2 regions of the Vogesella sp. EB genome follow, and region 2 is predicted to be linked to the other one. Evidence: riboswitches for the same ligand, from Rfam matches in the RefSeq annotation. Region 2 holds a riboswitch; the other holds the start of a gene.
What was found. Region 2 has a riboswitch for cobalamin ahead of ACG97_RS14050 (TonB-dependent receptor domain-containing protein). Riboswitches for the same ligand answer to the same signal wherever they lie in the genome.

Region 1 (7,254 bases), on a different contig from region 2:
GCCGCGCAGCAGGCCGCGCAGCAGGCGCTTGCGGCCAACGTTGAGTGTTTTTTCCAGCACGTTGGCCACAGTGCCGAAGCCGACCAGCGGGTGAAAGCGGCGTGGCTCACCGAGCAGGCGATCAAGCAGCAGCGCCGCCGCCATCGGCGCGGCGACGCTCAGCATGGTGCTGCCCCGCATGGCGGCAGGAACAGCGCGGCGGCGGCGGCCGGGTTGCTGGCGAAGTAGGCGTGGAAGTACGAGGCCTGCACGCTGCCGTGGCGGTACACCGCCTCGCCGCCGGCACGGCCGTCCTTGCGCTGGCAGTGGGTCAGCGCTGCCAGCGGCGTGTCGAAGCTGGAGTAGTGGAAGGTGTGGCCGCGCAACTCGCCAGCGCCGTGCGGCCAGGCCTGGCTGCCCAGCGCCGCCAGTTTCTTGCCCATGCGCACGCTACCGGGTAACACGCCGGCCATCGCGTGGTGGTGGCCGTCGGTGTCGGTGAGGCTTTCCGTCAGCGCCATCATGCCGCCGCATTCCGCCCACAGCGGCGTGTCGGCGGCGACGGCGGCGTGCAGGCTGCGTTGCCAGCGCTGGTTGGCCGCCAGCGTTGCCGCGTGCAGTTCCGGATAGCCGCCGGGCAGCCAGACGGCGTCGGCACCGGCCGGAATGGCTTCGTCGGCCAGCGGCGAGAAGAAGGCAAGCGTCGCGCCCATGGCCGCCAGCGTGCGCAGGTTGGCCGCGTAGATGAAGGCGAACGCGGCGTCGCGGGCGATGGCGATGCGGCGGCCGGCCAGCAGTGGCGGCAAGGCCGGCTGCACCTGCGGCGCCGGCGCAAACTCGGGCAGCGACGCCAGTACCGCGTCGTCCAGCTGCAGCGCGTCGGCCAGTGCATCCAGCCGCGCGGCGAGATCGGGCAGCTCGGACGGCAGGTGCAGGCCGAGGTGGCGCTCCGGCAGCGACTCGACCTGCCGTGGCAGGTGGCCGACCACCGGCAGCTCTGCCGTGCCGCAGGCGCGGATCATGTCGGCGTGGCCGGGGCTGGCGACGCGGTTGGCCAGCATCCCCGCCCACGGCAGCTGGCCGTGATCACGCAGGCCGCGGGCGATGGCCAGCGCGGTGCCGACCATCGCCGAGCAGTCCAGCACCGCCAGCACCGGTACGCCGAAGTGGCGGGCCAGATCGGCGCTGGACGGCTGGCCGTCGTACAGCCCCATCACGCCTTCGATCAGAAGGTAGTCGCACTCCCGCGCCGCCTCGGCCAGCAGCGCGTGGCATTGCGCCTCGGTGCACATCCACAAGTCCAGCACGTCCACATCGCCACCGCTGGCGGCGGCCAGCAGCATCGGGTCGATGAAATCGGGGCCGGTCTTGAACACGCGCACCCGCTGGCCGGCGCGCGAGAGCTTGCGGGCGAGGGCGGCGGTGACGGTGGTCTTGCCTTGGCCGGAGGCGATGGCGGAGAGGAGAAGGGCTTTGCAGCTCATGGGCTTGCTTTCATTTCGATGGGCGGGGCAGGTCACGCATGGGTGTGCCGTTGCCGGCGCGATGGCGATGGCCGGCAAGGTGGCCGCAATGCGCTTGCGGCCAACCTTGCGCCGGAAACGGGCCGGCGTGATGGTGTATCGGGGGGTTACCACTCGATGCCGGGTTGGGCGGCGATGCCGGCGGCAAACGCGTGCTTGACCAGCGTCATCTCGGTGACGGTATCGGCGGCGTCGATGATCGCCTGCGGTGCGCCGCGGCCGGTGACGATGACATGCTGGCCCGGCGGGCGGGCGATGATGTCGTCGAGCACGTCTTCCACATCCAGATACTTGTATTTCAGCGCGATGTTCAGCTCGTCGAGCAGCACGAGACCGATGGCCGGGTCCTGCAGCATCTGCCGCGCTATTTCCCACGCTTCGCCGGCGCGGGCGACGTCGCGCTCGCGGTCCTGCGTGTTCCAGGTGTAGCCCTCGCCCATCGCGTGGAACTGCACCTCGTCGGGGAAGCGGCGCAGGAAGCGCTCTTCGCCGGTGGACATCGCGCCCTTGATGAACTGCACCACGCCGACCTGCATCTCGTGGCCGAGGCCGCGCATCACCATGCCGAAGCCGCTGGAGCTTTTGCCCTTGCCGTTGCCGCAGTTGACAATGAATACGCCGCGGTGCTGGTCGGCGGCGGCGATCTTGGCGTCCATGATTTCTTTCTTGCGCGCCATGCGCTCGTTGTGGCGCTCGGTGCGGCCCTGGTCTTCGGTGTGGCTCATGATGGGTGTCCGGGTAAGAAGCAGGGGTGGCCTGCGTGGTGGAGTCGGGTTAAGGGGTAGCCGAGCACGGCGGCGAGGTGCTCGGCGTTAAGTTCGGCCAGCGGGTACTGGCGGTGCTGGCCGTGCTCGTCGAGCAGCAGCGCATGGCTGGCGCAGGCCGGGGCCAGCTGCAGGTCGTGGCTGACCAGTAGCACCGCCTTGCCCTGCGCGCACCAGCGGCCGATCTGCTGCTGCAGCGCGGCCTGGTGGGCGAGGTCGAGCGAATTGGACGGCTCGTCGAGCAGGATCAGCGGCGCATCCTGCGCCATCACGCTGGCCAGTGCCACGCGCTGGCGCTCGCCGCCGGACAAGGCCTGCAGTGGCCGTGCCGCCAGACGGCCAAGGTCGAAGGCGTCCAGCGCGGCGGCGATGCGTTGCGGGTTGTCGCCGGCGTCCGGCCAGGCAAAGCGCGCGGCGGCGACGGCATCCTGCACCGCGTAATCAAAGGCATCGTGGCTGGCCTGCGGCAGCATGGCGAGGCGTTGTGCGCGCTGGCGCGGCGTCAGCTGCGGCAGAGGTTGGCCGCACAGGCGGATGTGGCCGCCGTCGGCGCGGCGCAGCGCCGCCAGCGTGGCCAGTAGCGTGCTTTTGCCGCAGCCGTTGCGGCCGGCGATCCACCAGCATTCGCCGGCGCGGACCTGCCAGGTGAGCGGCTTCAGCAGCGTGCGGTGGCCATGGCGAAGGGTGAGCTGGTCACAGTGCAGCATCAGGCTAGCCTCCGGCGGGTGCGTTGCAGCTGCCAGAACAGCACCGGCACGCCCAGGAGCGCGGTCAGCACGCCGACCGGCAGCTGCATCGGCGCGACGATGGTGCGCGCCAGGGTGTCGGCCAGCACCAGCAGCGCGGCGCCGCTGAGCACGGCGGCAGGGATCAGCCGGCGCAGGTCCGGGCCGCACAGCAGGCGGCAGGCGTGCGGCACCATCAGGCCGATGAAGCCGATGCTGCCACCCTGGCTGACGGCGCTGGCGGTGAGGATGGCTGCCAGTACCAGCAGCAGGCGGCGCAGCATGGCCACCGGCACGCCCAGCGTCAGCGCGTGGTCGCCGTGCAGCGCCAGCAGGTTGATCGCCGGCGCCTGCCACCACGCCAGCAGCGCGGCCGGCAGCAAGGCCAGCCACGGCCACGGCCGCAGCGGGGTGCCGGCGATGTCGCCGACCAGCCAGAACACCATGCCGCGCAATTGCGCGTCCGGCGCAATGGTGAGCAGCAGCGAGATCAGCGCACCGCAGGCGGCGGACAGCAGCACGCCGGTGAGCAGCAGTAGCACCGTGCCGCTGCTGCGCGCGAAATCGCGGCGCGCCAGCAGGAACAGCAGCGCCGACAGCGTCAGCGCGCCAGCGACCGCGGCGCTGTCCACCTGCCACAGTGCCAGCCCCAGCCACAGCGCCAGCAGCGCGCCGACCGAGGCGCCGCCGGAGACGCCCATCACGTAAGGATCGGCCAGCGGATTGCGCAGCAGTGACTGCATCAGTACGCCGGCCAGTGCCAGCGAGGCGCCGGTGACCCAGGCGGTCAGCGCCCGTTCCAGTCGCAGGCTGAGCAGGGTATCGGCCAGTTGGCTGCCGTGGCCGCTGGCGGCCAGCCACAGCTCGCCGGCGCCCAGCGCGATGGAGCCGCTGCTGCAGGCCAGCAGCAAGCTGCCGCCACTGAGTAGTGCCAGCAGCGTCAACAGGGGCAGGGTGGGTAAGCGCAGGGCGCCGCGCAATGGGCGGTCCAGCGTCAGGCTGTGGGACATGGGCGCGATATCGGAATCGCGGAAGGGGCAGGCGTCAGGCGCACGGATCAGCAATCTGACCGGATGCCGCCCTCCGCAGCATGTGTCGGGACGCACTGACTGGCAGTGCGCGCGTTCGCCGTGGCCGGTATCCGGGCTGGTTTCGCCGTCTGCCCGCCTTCCCGTGATGACTCACAGTGGCGATGGGCAGGGCGGTCATGACGGCAGGGCCGGCAGACCTTAGAACCTGTTCAAATCCTCGCGAGCTCACGCGAGACAAGTCAAAAACGACTGAGAAAGTGGCATTTGTTACTAATATAAACAAGCATGCCGAAGTCGTTTTTAATGCCGTATCGCCCCATTGGGAGCTGTCGCAGCAGACATTGAACAGGTTCTTGAAGAAACGCACCGTTGCGGGGGCAGCACAGGGGTCACCTGTTTCCCGTTTAACTTGCCGGCGTGCGCCGGCGAAGCACCAAGGCAGTCGGCGATTTTAGCAGATCGGCAGCCCATGCTGCCGGCTTTTATATTTTCAAAAGGAATAACAAAACAAAAAATAATTATTTTTGGAAATATAGTGGCGCGGTTATGGTGACGGCAGAATCTTTCCATACCTTGGGGGCAGCAGCATGGCGCACGATTTTTCTGGCTTCGACTACATCATCCAGCCGGGCTGGAACAATTCCGGCCCCGAGCACTGGCAGAGCCACTGGCAACAAACGTTGGCCGCAACGCGGGTGGCCAACCACGACTGGCAGACGCCGCAGCTGGACGACTGGCTGGTGGCACTGGACGCGGCGGTGGCGGCCGCCACGCAGCCGGTGATCGTGATCGCGCACAGCCTCGGTTGCGCCACGGTCGCGCATTACGCGGCACGTTACGGCAACAAGCTTGCCGGTGCGCTGCTGGTGGCGCCGGCGGACGTCGAGCGCGCCAGCGCCCCAGCCGCATTGCAGCCGTTCGCGCCGCTGCCGGAGCTGGCGCTGCCGTTCCCGGCGCGGGTGGTGGCCAGCGACAGCGACCCGTTCAGCCTGCCGCTGCGCTCGGCGCGGATGGCGGCGTTGTGGCAAAGCCCGCTGCACTGGCTGCGCGACGCCGGCCATATCAATGTCGCGTCCGGCCATCGCCAGTGGCAGGACGGGCTGGCGCAGCTGGCGGTGCTGGTGGCCGATATCCGCCAGCAGCCGCAGCCGCGCGCCGCGGCGTACGCCTGAGCCGGCGGCCAAGCTTGGCGGCCAAGCGCTTGTACTGACGCGCGCGGCGCGGCAATGGGCGTGGCATTTGCGGCGGGCTTGGGCATAGAATTCAGTCATGCCCTGTCCCGCTGGAGCGCGTCATGCACCTGTTGGCCTTTGTTGACCATGTCGTCAGCGACATCATTACCCCGGCGCTGGACCCGCGTTTCGACATCGACCGGGTGACGCTGCTGTGCCACCGCGCTCACCTTGACCTCGCCTTCGACATCCTCGGCGTCTGCCAAAAGCTGCACCTGACCGCGGCGGTGGAGACGCTGCCGGCGGACAGCCAGCCGCTGGCGTTGCGGCAGCGGCTGCAGGAGCTGGTGCAGGGCGGCGTCTGTTTCAATATCAGCGCCGCGTCGCCGGTGCAGGCGGCGCTGGCCTACGATCTGGCGCGCGAACACCGGCTGCCGCTGATGGCGGTGGAACACGACAACGACCGCCTGATCTGGCTGCTCGGCGGCGAGAGCAGCCGCCTGCACAGCGGCACCGAAATCGCCGAAGGGCTGTCGCTGGAGGCTTATTTCGCGCTCTACGGCAGCCGCATCCTCGCCATCCACTACCGGCTGGAGCGGCGCAGCCCGCACCACGAGGATCTGGCGCGCGATCTGGCGGAACACGCCGCGCTGCGCCCGAAGTCGCTGTCGCTACTCAACCGGCTGTGCAACGACCTGGACGAGCAGCAATTCAGCCAGCACCCGCTGTCCAGCGGCGAACACGTGCTGTACGACTGGCTACTGGCCAGCGGCATGGTGGAGTTCCGCGACAGCGGCCACATGCGCTGCCTCGATCCGCGGGCGCGCTTCTTTCTCGCCGGCGGCTGGCTGGAGGTGTGGCTGCTGTCGCAGGTGGCCGAGCTGGCGCAGATCCTGCCGATCAGCGATGCCGCCGTCGGCGTCAAGATCAGCCATCACAATGTCGAGAACGAATACGACGTGGCGATCCTGTGCAACAACCACCTGTACCTGATCGAGTGCAAGACCGCCGCCCCCACCAGCTTCCAGCAGCGCGGCGTGGGGCTGGAAAACCTGTTCAAGCTCAACAGCGTTGCCGGTCTGGGCGGCCTGCACGCCAAGGCGATGCTGGCCAGCCTGTACGTGCCGACCGAAAGCGAGGTCGGCCGCGCCGAATCGCAACGCATCACGCTGCTGGCCGGGCCGCAGCTGCGCCAGGCGCGCGAGTACCTGCGCGAGTGGCTGATGAGCTGAGCGTGGCCCGGACTCGCGGTAATGCCGCGCCCTGTCGCATTCTCGGCCGCGCACAAGTCCGCATCCGGCGTCCCGTACTGCCACTGCGGCGCCAGCGGTGGCGGCCGTGCCACAGTGGCAAAATATGTCATCGTGTTTGTGAGAAAAAGAATTTTTTGTGACAGGCTTTCTGCTATCTTTGCCGCCGATCCCATTTCCCCGAACGGTTGCCATGCGCCTGATCCTGATGCTGCTGCTGGCCGCGGCCAACCTTGCCAGCGCCGACAGTCTGCTGATTGCCACCGAACACTTCCCGCCGTACCAGATCGAGCGTGAGCAGCGCGTCAGCGGCTTTGTCGCCGACAAGGTGATCGCGATGCTGCGCCAGGCCAATCTGCCGTACCGGCTGCGCGCCTATCCGTGGCAGCGCGCCTACAACACGGTGCTGGCAACGCCGCAGTCCTGCCTGTTCTCGGTGACGCGCACGCCGGAGCGTGAGGCGTCGTTCCAGTGGATCGGGCCGCTGACGCACAGCGAGTGGACGCTGTACGCGCTGCGCGGCCGCTTCATTTCATTTCGCAGCCTCGACGAGGTGCGCCACCTGCGTATCGGCACCTATTACGGCGACGTGCGCGACAGCTACCTGCGCCAGCACGATATGAAGGTCGATGCCGCGCCGCAGGACCGTGACAATATCGACAAGCTGCTGCAGCGCCGTATCGACCTGTGGGCCAGCGACCGCTTCACCGCCAACGGCCTGCTGCTGCAGCGGCAGCTGGACACGCGCATTGAGCCGGTGCTGGCCTTCAACCGTGTCGACTTGTACCTGGCCTGCAACCGCAAGCTGGA
Region 2 (7,254 bases):
CGCGCCGGCAACCGCCGGCCGCATTACGCCGGCGCCGCCAGGCGTCGGTAACGGATCAGGCCGGATTCGGTCAGCAGGTAATCCAGCTGCACGTCCCACGGCTCTTTCGGCACCGCCGCCACCCGCTGGCAGTCGAAGGCGACGCCGACCAGCAACGGCCGCCGCCAGCGGCGGAAACCGTTGAGATAGGCCAGCGTGGTGTCGTAAAACCCCCCACCCTGCCCCATGCGATAGCCCTGCTCGTCCACCGCCAGCAGTGGCACGAACAGGATCTCCAGATCGCGGGCCCGCCAGTTGGCGCCGTCGAATTCCGGAATGCCGTAGCGGTTGTGATACCAGCGCCCGCGCGCATCCAGCACCGAAAACAGCATCTTGCGCCCGCGCAGCGGCAGCGCCGGCAGCGCCACGCGGCAGCCGTGCGCCAGCGCGCGCGCCATCAGCGCGTCCAGCCCCAGCTCCGAGCCGGTGGCGACATAGGCGCCGATGCGGCGGCCATGGCGGAAAAAACGGCGGGCATGGTAACTGATCGCCTTTTCGGCGTGATGGCGTTGTGCGGCAGGAATGGCTTTGCGCGCCTGGCGAATCTCGCGGCGCAAACGCGCCTTGTCAGCGGCAGCAGAGGATGTCATGGGCGGAAGGGGGAGTCCCCCGCGAGAGTCGATCGGGCCGAATTCGCTTGTACCCTGTTTCCAGGGGGGGTCGCCGGCCAGTAGCTTCGGGCACATCCGCAAAGGGACGCGACACACCTGCTACTCATGCTGACAACCAAAAGCGAACGCATTGGTACAAAGGAATTATGGGCCGTCTCGAACACCGCAGGGGATTGAACGGATATTCGTTTAGAACAGGTTTTGCTGGCTCTGGCGTAACGCCTCGTCAGCGGCCTCGCTCATGTGTTGTATTTTACGCCTGATTGTCGCCATCTCCAAGCCACCATCGCCGACTTTTACTTTCAGCAGGTCGTGGGCGATGTTGAGGGCGGCCATGATCGCGATCTTGTCGGCGTCGACGATGCGGCCGCCGCTCTGGATCGCCTGGATCTTGTCCGCCAGCAGGCGTACCGCCTGCTCCAGCGTGTCGCGCTCTTCCAGCGGCGTGCCGATGGTGAACTGGCGCCCGAGCAGGGTCACATCTACCTGTACGATCTCGCTCATTCGGCATCCTCCTGCGGCAGGCGCGTCATCAGCGCGGCAACGCGGTGGCGGGTTTCCTCCAGCGCGAATTTCATTTCGGCATTTTCCTTCATGGTCTGCGCCAGCACCTCGGCGAAGCGGCCATTCTGGTTTTCCAGCTCGTGGATGCGCGCAATCAGCGCCACCACACGGCCTTCCAGATAATCGAGTTCTTGTTCCATAGCGGCGAGGATAGCCAAGGGTAGTGGAGGCGTCAAACCGGGTCTGCCGCCGTCGCCCGGCACGGGCGCCCAGCGCAGCGACCGCCAAATTTTACGTCCTGCCGCGCGCCGATGTCAGCAAAATATGCCGCGGCGCAGCGAAATGGCCGCGCCGGCCTCAGCCCGCCGGCAAACGCTGCCGCGCGGCGTCGATCTGGCGGCACAGCTGGCGGGCGCCGTCGGCCAGCCGCGGGCCGGGGCGGCTGATGCTGTCCTCGGTTAGCAGCGACAGGTTGCCCAGCGCCACCGCCGGCAGTTGCGGCCAACGTTGCCAGTACGCCAGCTGCCGTTCCTCGAACGCCAGGATCAGCTGCGGCCGGCGCGCCAGCACCGCCTCGACACTGACCTGCGGCGCCGGCACCGCGGCATCGGCAAACACGTTGCGGCCACCGCACAGCCGCACCAGGCTATCGACAAAACTCAAGCGGCTGACGCTGAACAAGGGCGTGTCGCCGACCTGCACAAAGGTCGCCACCGGCCGCGCCGACGCGTAGCGCTGCCGTAGGCTGGCAAATTGCTGCTCGAAGCGCGCCGCCTGTTGCGCCGCGCCGCGCTGCTGGCCGCTGAGGCGCCCCAGCGCGCGCATCTCGCGGGCGATGTCGGCCACGTTCTGCGGCGCACTGATATACAGCGGAATGCCCAGCGCACGCAGCCGCGCCAGCTCGCGCGGATGGCTGCCATCGCGCCAGGCCACCACCAGCTCGGGGCGCAGGCGCAGGATCGCCTCCAGGCTGATGCCGCTGTAACTGCCGACGCGCGGCAGCTGCCTGGCGGCCGGCGGGTGGTCGCTGTACTCGACCACCGCCACGATCTGCGCCGCGGCGCCGATCGTGTACAGCGTCTCCACCGCGTGCGGCACCAGCACCACGATGCGCCGTGCCGGCGCCGGCAACGTCACCGTCTGCCCCAGCCCGTCGGTCACCGACAGCTGCGCGGCGGCCGGCAGCGCCCAGCCCGCCAGCAACGCCAGGACTGGCCAGCGCCTCACGCCGGCGCCTTCAGCGGCAAAGGTTGGCCGCACGCCACCAGCGTCACCCGCCGGCACAGCGCGGCGACGTCCTGGTTCAGCCGCCCCAGCTCGTCGACGAAGTGGCGGGTCTCGGCGCCGAGCGGCACCACGCCCCAGCCGATCTCGTTGCTGACCAGCAGCACCGCGGCCGGTGTCGCGGCCAAGGAATCCAGCAGCGCGGCGCGTTCGCGCTGCCAGGTGTCGGCTTGGAACTGGCCGTCGGCGTCGAAAAAGCGCATCAGCCACATGCCGAGACAGTCGACCAGCAGCAGGCTGCCGGCCGTCCCCTGCGCCGCGATCACCGCCGCCAGCCCCGGCCCGACCTCGACCAGCCCCCAGGCCGCCGGACGGCGTTCGCGATGATGGGCGATGCGCGCGGCAAAGCTGTCATCGTCGCGCCGCTCGGCGGTGGCGACGTACAGCACCGGCCCGTCGTGGGCCAGCGCCAGCTGCTCGGCATAACGGCTCTTGCCGCTGCGGGCGCCGCCGGTGATCAGATGCGTGGTCATGCTCAACTCCTGCCGGAAATCAAAAACGACCTGCCCGGCTGGCGGGCAGTCGTGTTGCGTTACACACCGGGGCGGCGCCCGACGGGCTTACTGGGCGTAGCGTACGCCGACGAACCAGCCGCGGCGAGGCTGATTGTAGTTCTGTACCGTCTGATAGTCCTTGTCGGCGACGTTGCTCAGTCGCGTGTTCAGCTGCCAGTGCTTGTCGAGCTGGTAGTCGGCGCCGAGATTGAGCACGCCGTAGCCACCCAGCACCTTGTCGGCGCTGTTGTCGGCATCGTCGTAGCGGCGGCCACTGGCGCGCCATTCCGCGCTGAGGCGGGTGCGGTCCAACTGCCAGCCGGCCGTCAGCGCGCCGAACAGCTTGGCGTGGCGTGCCAGTAGCTTGCCGGAAGGCTGGCTGCGCGGCCGCTGCGAGGTGATGCTGCCGGCGAGGCTGAAATCGCCCCAGCTGCGGCCGGCTTCCAGCGTCTGGCCGGTGATGCGCGCCTCGTCGATATTGACCTGCAGCCCGTCGGTCGCCGATTTGCTGGCGATCAGGTTGTCGATCCGGTTATCGAACACGATCACGCTGAAGTAGTCACCCTGCTGCCGCCACTTCAGCGACAGCTCGCGGTTGCGCGCCTCTTCCGGACGCAGAGCCGGGTTGCCGTGATAGCTGGCGCCGGAGCCGCTCCAGTACAGCTGGTTGAAGGTCGGTGCCTTGAACGCGGTGCCGTAGGCGGCGCCGAGCAACCACTGCGGTGTCAGCGCATAGCCGTAGCCAAGCTGGCCGGTGGCCTTGTCGCCGAACTGCGAGTTGTCGTCGTGGCGCAGGCTGCCCTGCAGCCGGTGCGCGCCGAAGCTGCCCTGGTAGGCGGCGAACAGCGAATCCACGTTGCGGCGGGTGCCGTTGAAGCTGCTCAGGGTCTCGATCTGCTGCTCGGTGCGCGCCGCGCCGAGGCTGAACTGGCCGACGCCCTGCCACTGCACGTCGTGCTGCCACTGCCATTCCTGCTGGCGGGTAGCGGCAATCGCGGACGGCTTGCTGAAGTTACCCTTGGTAAAGGTGTGCTGCCGGTCATTGGTCTCGGCGTAGCGCAAGGTACTCTGCCAGTTGGCCCGCAGCTGGTTTTTCAGCTCGATGCTGTGCCCCTGCAGGCGCGTGCGCAACTCGTCCGCCTTGTTGACGGTGGCGTCGTAGGCGCTGCTGGCCTCGGTCTGGTACAGGTTCAGCCCCAGGCTGTGGCCGGCGGCCAGCTCGTGCTGCACGCTGGCGAGATAGGTGGTGTTTTCATAGCCGTCACGGTCGGGGTTGTACTTGCCCGGCTGGAAGCTGCGCGAGGAAATGCCGTCGGTACGGTTGTGCTCCAGCGCGAGGTTGAAGGCAGTGTTGCCGGCCTTGCCGGACAGCCCGGCGCCGCTGCTGCGCTTGTGTTCGGCACCGATGCCGGCATGGAAGCTCAGTGCCGTCCCGCCTTCGCCGCGCTTGGTGAAGATCTGGATCACGCCGCCGATGGCGTCGGCGCCATACAGGCTGGAGGCCGGGCCGCGCAGGATCTCAATCTTTTCGATCGCCGCCAATGGCAGGTGTTCCAGCGCGGTGGCACCGGTGGTGACCGAGGCGATGCGCATGCCGTCGACCAGTACCAGCACGTGATCGGCCTTGGTGCCGCGCAGCAGCAGGGTGGCGGACTTGCCCTCGCCGCCGTTGCTGTAGGCTTCCACCCCCGGCTGGCGGCTGAGCAGCTCCGGCAGGCTCAGGCTACCGGATTGCTCGATTTCCTCGCGACCGAGCACGGTAACGTCGGCCAGCACGCGGCTGAGCGGGATCGCGCTGCGGGTGGCGGTGACCACCACGGTCTCGCCAGTGGTGACGGGATTGGCGGCCACGGCGGCATGGCCGGAGGCCAGCGCCAGCAGCGCGGCCAGGGTTTTGTTGTCAAACATGAATACACACTCCGGGATGAGAAAAAGGGAGTGCGGAGAAATCAGGACCAAAAGACACGCGCGCCGGCCGTTGCGGCAGGCGAACTGTCAGCTCGCCTCCCCGCGATGCTCCAGCAAGACGCGATTCCGCCGCGTCTGTTGCAGGCCGGTCTCCGGGCTTGGTCATGCGGGGCAACGCCTTCCCGTCCCTGCGGGACAGTGGCGAGTGTTGCACCTGGGGCGCGCCATGCGCGCCCAGACCTTACCGTTGCGGGGGCAGCACCGGAATTGCACCGGCTTCCCAGTTTCACCCGGCGCGCTTGGGGCACGCCGGACACCTGCAGGGGCGGGATTATACCTGCGTGCACTGCACAATACGTACCCCGCTGCAATTTACCGCCACCAGCCTTCGCTGCGGGTAACGGCATGAAAAAGCCCCCGTTGCCTCCCGACGAGGGCGGCGACAGGGGCGGATCTAGCCAACCGGGGCGGCGGCCGGCCGTGAACGGCTTAGTAGTTGACCGTCAGCGAAGCCTGCACGTTGCGGCCGGCAGCCGGGTACAGATCGTATTTGCCGGTCGAGCCAGTTGAGCCGGAGCGAATACCGTAAGTAGCATAACGGCGATCAAACAGGTTGTTGACGTCCAGCGCCACGCTCAGCTGCTTGCTATAGCGGTGGCTGAACTTGGCGTTAAGCACGGTATAGGCATCCAGCTGCTTGTCGAACTGGTTCGCCTGGTCGTTGTCCAGCCGCTGCTTACCGACATACTGCAGCTGCAGGCCGATGCGGCTGGCCTCCTGCGGCAGCCAGCTCAGGCCCAGCGTGGCCAGCTGCTGCGGCACCATCGGCACCTCGTTGCCGGCCAGCTCGACGCCACCCGCCGCACCCTGACGGAAGGTCGCCTGCTGCCAGGTCAGGTTACCGTTCAGCTCCAGGTTGGCCGCCAGCTGACTGCGCCCTTCCAGCTCCAGGCCCTGACGACGGGTCGGCGCCAGATTGACGTTGCTGCCAAAGAAACCGACCAGCTTGTTGAAGTGGATTTCATTGGTCAGGTCGTAACGGAACCACGCCGCGCGCAGCGCCTGCCCCCCCTGCTTCCAGTCCAGGCCGATTTCCTTGTCCTGCGAGGTCTGCGGCAGCAATGGCGAGGACACATAAGCCTGCTCGTCGGCATTGGCCAGACGGAAGCTGCGGCCAACCTTGGCATACGCCTCCAGCTGGCCGGTCAGTGCCTGACGGGCGCCCAGCTGCCAGGCGTGCAGCTCCTTGTTGCTCTGGTAGCTATTGGCAAAACCGGTGAAATCGACGGCGCTGTCCTCGATACGCTGTGTACGACCACCGATACTGATCGAAGTCCCGGCCTGCGGACGTAGCAGCACGTCGGCAAAACCGCCAACATGGCGCTGGCGAATGCGGGTCGACAGCGTCGCGGGGCTGCCGTTATTCACGTCCATATCGCTCTGCAGCGTATCGACGCCGAACACCAGCCGGTGACGACCCAGCTCCTGCTCGTAACGCAAACTGGCCGACTGTTCGTCCAGATCGCGCTGCTCCAGCCAGCCGGAAGCCTCGGACTGCGACTGCTTCGCGCGCGTGGCCACATCCAGCGACAGCATGCCTTCGCCCAGCGACTGGCGCGCCTGCACGCCAAAGGCATCGGTCTTGATGTCCATGTAGTCGTTCGGCTTGCTGGTGCCGCGCGGATCATTGCCGAACTCGTCGACGCCGGTAGCCGGGTTGACGCTACGGGCACCCGGCATGCGCAAGTCCTGGTTGCTGCTGCGCGCATAGAGGCGCACGTCGCCGCCCTGGTGGCGCACGGTGGCCGTCAGGCCGGCGCTGTCGTTGCGCTCGGCACTGTTGGCACGGTAATTGTCGCTGCTCAGCGACTTCACAAAGGCATCCAGCGCCACCTGCTGGCCGCTGAGGTGGCCGGACAGATCCAGCTTTTTCAGGTTGTAGCTGCCGGCAGTCAGCGTGGCCTGCACGCCGTTGGCGGCCTTGAAACCGCTGCGGGTGATGATGTTGACCACGCCACCGGTAGCGCCGCCGCCGTAGGCCACCGCGCCGCTGCCGCGTACCACCTCGATGCGCTCGATCTCGCTCAGCGGCACCACGCCCAGGTTCGGCGCGAGCAGATCATTGGTGTTCTGCTTGACGCCGTCGATCAGGATCAGCGTGTTGCTGATGCCGGTCATGCCGAAGCCGCGCAGGTCGACCATCGCGCTGTCGGCGGAGCCGGTGTTGTTGAACACGTGTACACCAGCCAGCGTCGACAACAGGTCCTGCACCGTGCGCGCGGTGCTGTTGGCAATGTCGGCGGCGGTAATAACCGACACGTTGACCGGCAGGTCGCTGACCTTGTCCGGGCTGCGGCTGGCGGTGACCACCACTTCATCCAGCTGGGTCACGGGGGTCGCGGCCAGCGCCAGCG

Region 1: it holds a riboswitch for cobalamin, as region 2 does, so the genes downstream of both, ACG97_RS05640 (iron ABC transporter permease) here and ACG97_RS14050 (TonB-dependent receptor domain-containing protein) in region 2, are expected to answer to the same signal.

Annotation. Positions count from the first base shown of each region.
Region 1 covers NZ_LFDT01000006.1:123,334-130,587, reverse strand. The annotation lists partial or broken gene ACG97_RS18125 (cobalamin biosynthesis protein) at 1-144, opposite strand, end outside; gene ACG97_RS05655 (cobyrinate a,c-diamide synthase) at 159-1,463, opposite strand; gene cobO (cob(I)yrinic acid a,c-diamide adenosyltransferase) at 1,610-2,227, opposite strand; gene ACG97_RS05645 (ABC transporter ATP-binding protein) at 2,224-2,973, opposite strand; gene ACG97_RS05640 (iron ABC transporter permease) at 2,973-4,001, opposite strand; cobalamin riboswitch at 4,106-4,475, opposite strand; gene ACG97_RS05635 (alpha/beta hydrolase) at 4,610-5,194, shown strand; gene ACG97_RS05630 (Card1-like endonuclease domain-containing protein) at 5,317-6,426, shown strand; gene ACG97_RS05625 (ABC transporter substrate-binding protein) at 6,638-7,254, shown strand, end outside.
Region 2 covers NZ_LFDT01000029.1:22,004-29,257, forward strand. The annotation lists gene ACG97_RS14025 (5-formyltetrahydrofolate cyclo-ligase) at 24-629, opposite strand; gene ACG97_RS14030 (cell division protein ZapA) at 840-1,154, opposite strand; gene ACG97_RS14035 (hypothetical protein) at 1,151-1,354, opposite strand; gene ACG97_RS14040 (cobalamin-binding protein) at 1,512-2,381, opposite strand; gene cobU (bifunctional adenosylcobinamide kinase/adenosylcobinamide-phosphate guanylyltransferase) at 2,378-2,911, opposite strand; gene ACG97_RS14050 (TonB-dependent receptor domain-containing protein) at 2,999-4,840, opposite strand; cobalamin riboswitch at 4,966-5,176, opposite strand; gene ACG97_RS14055 (TonB-dependent receptor) at 5,330-7,254, opposite strand, start outside.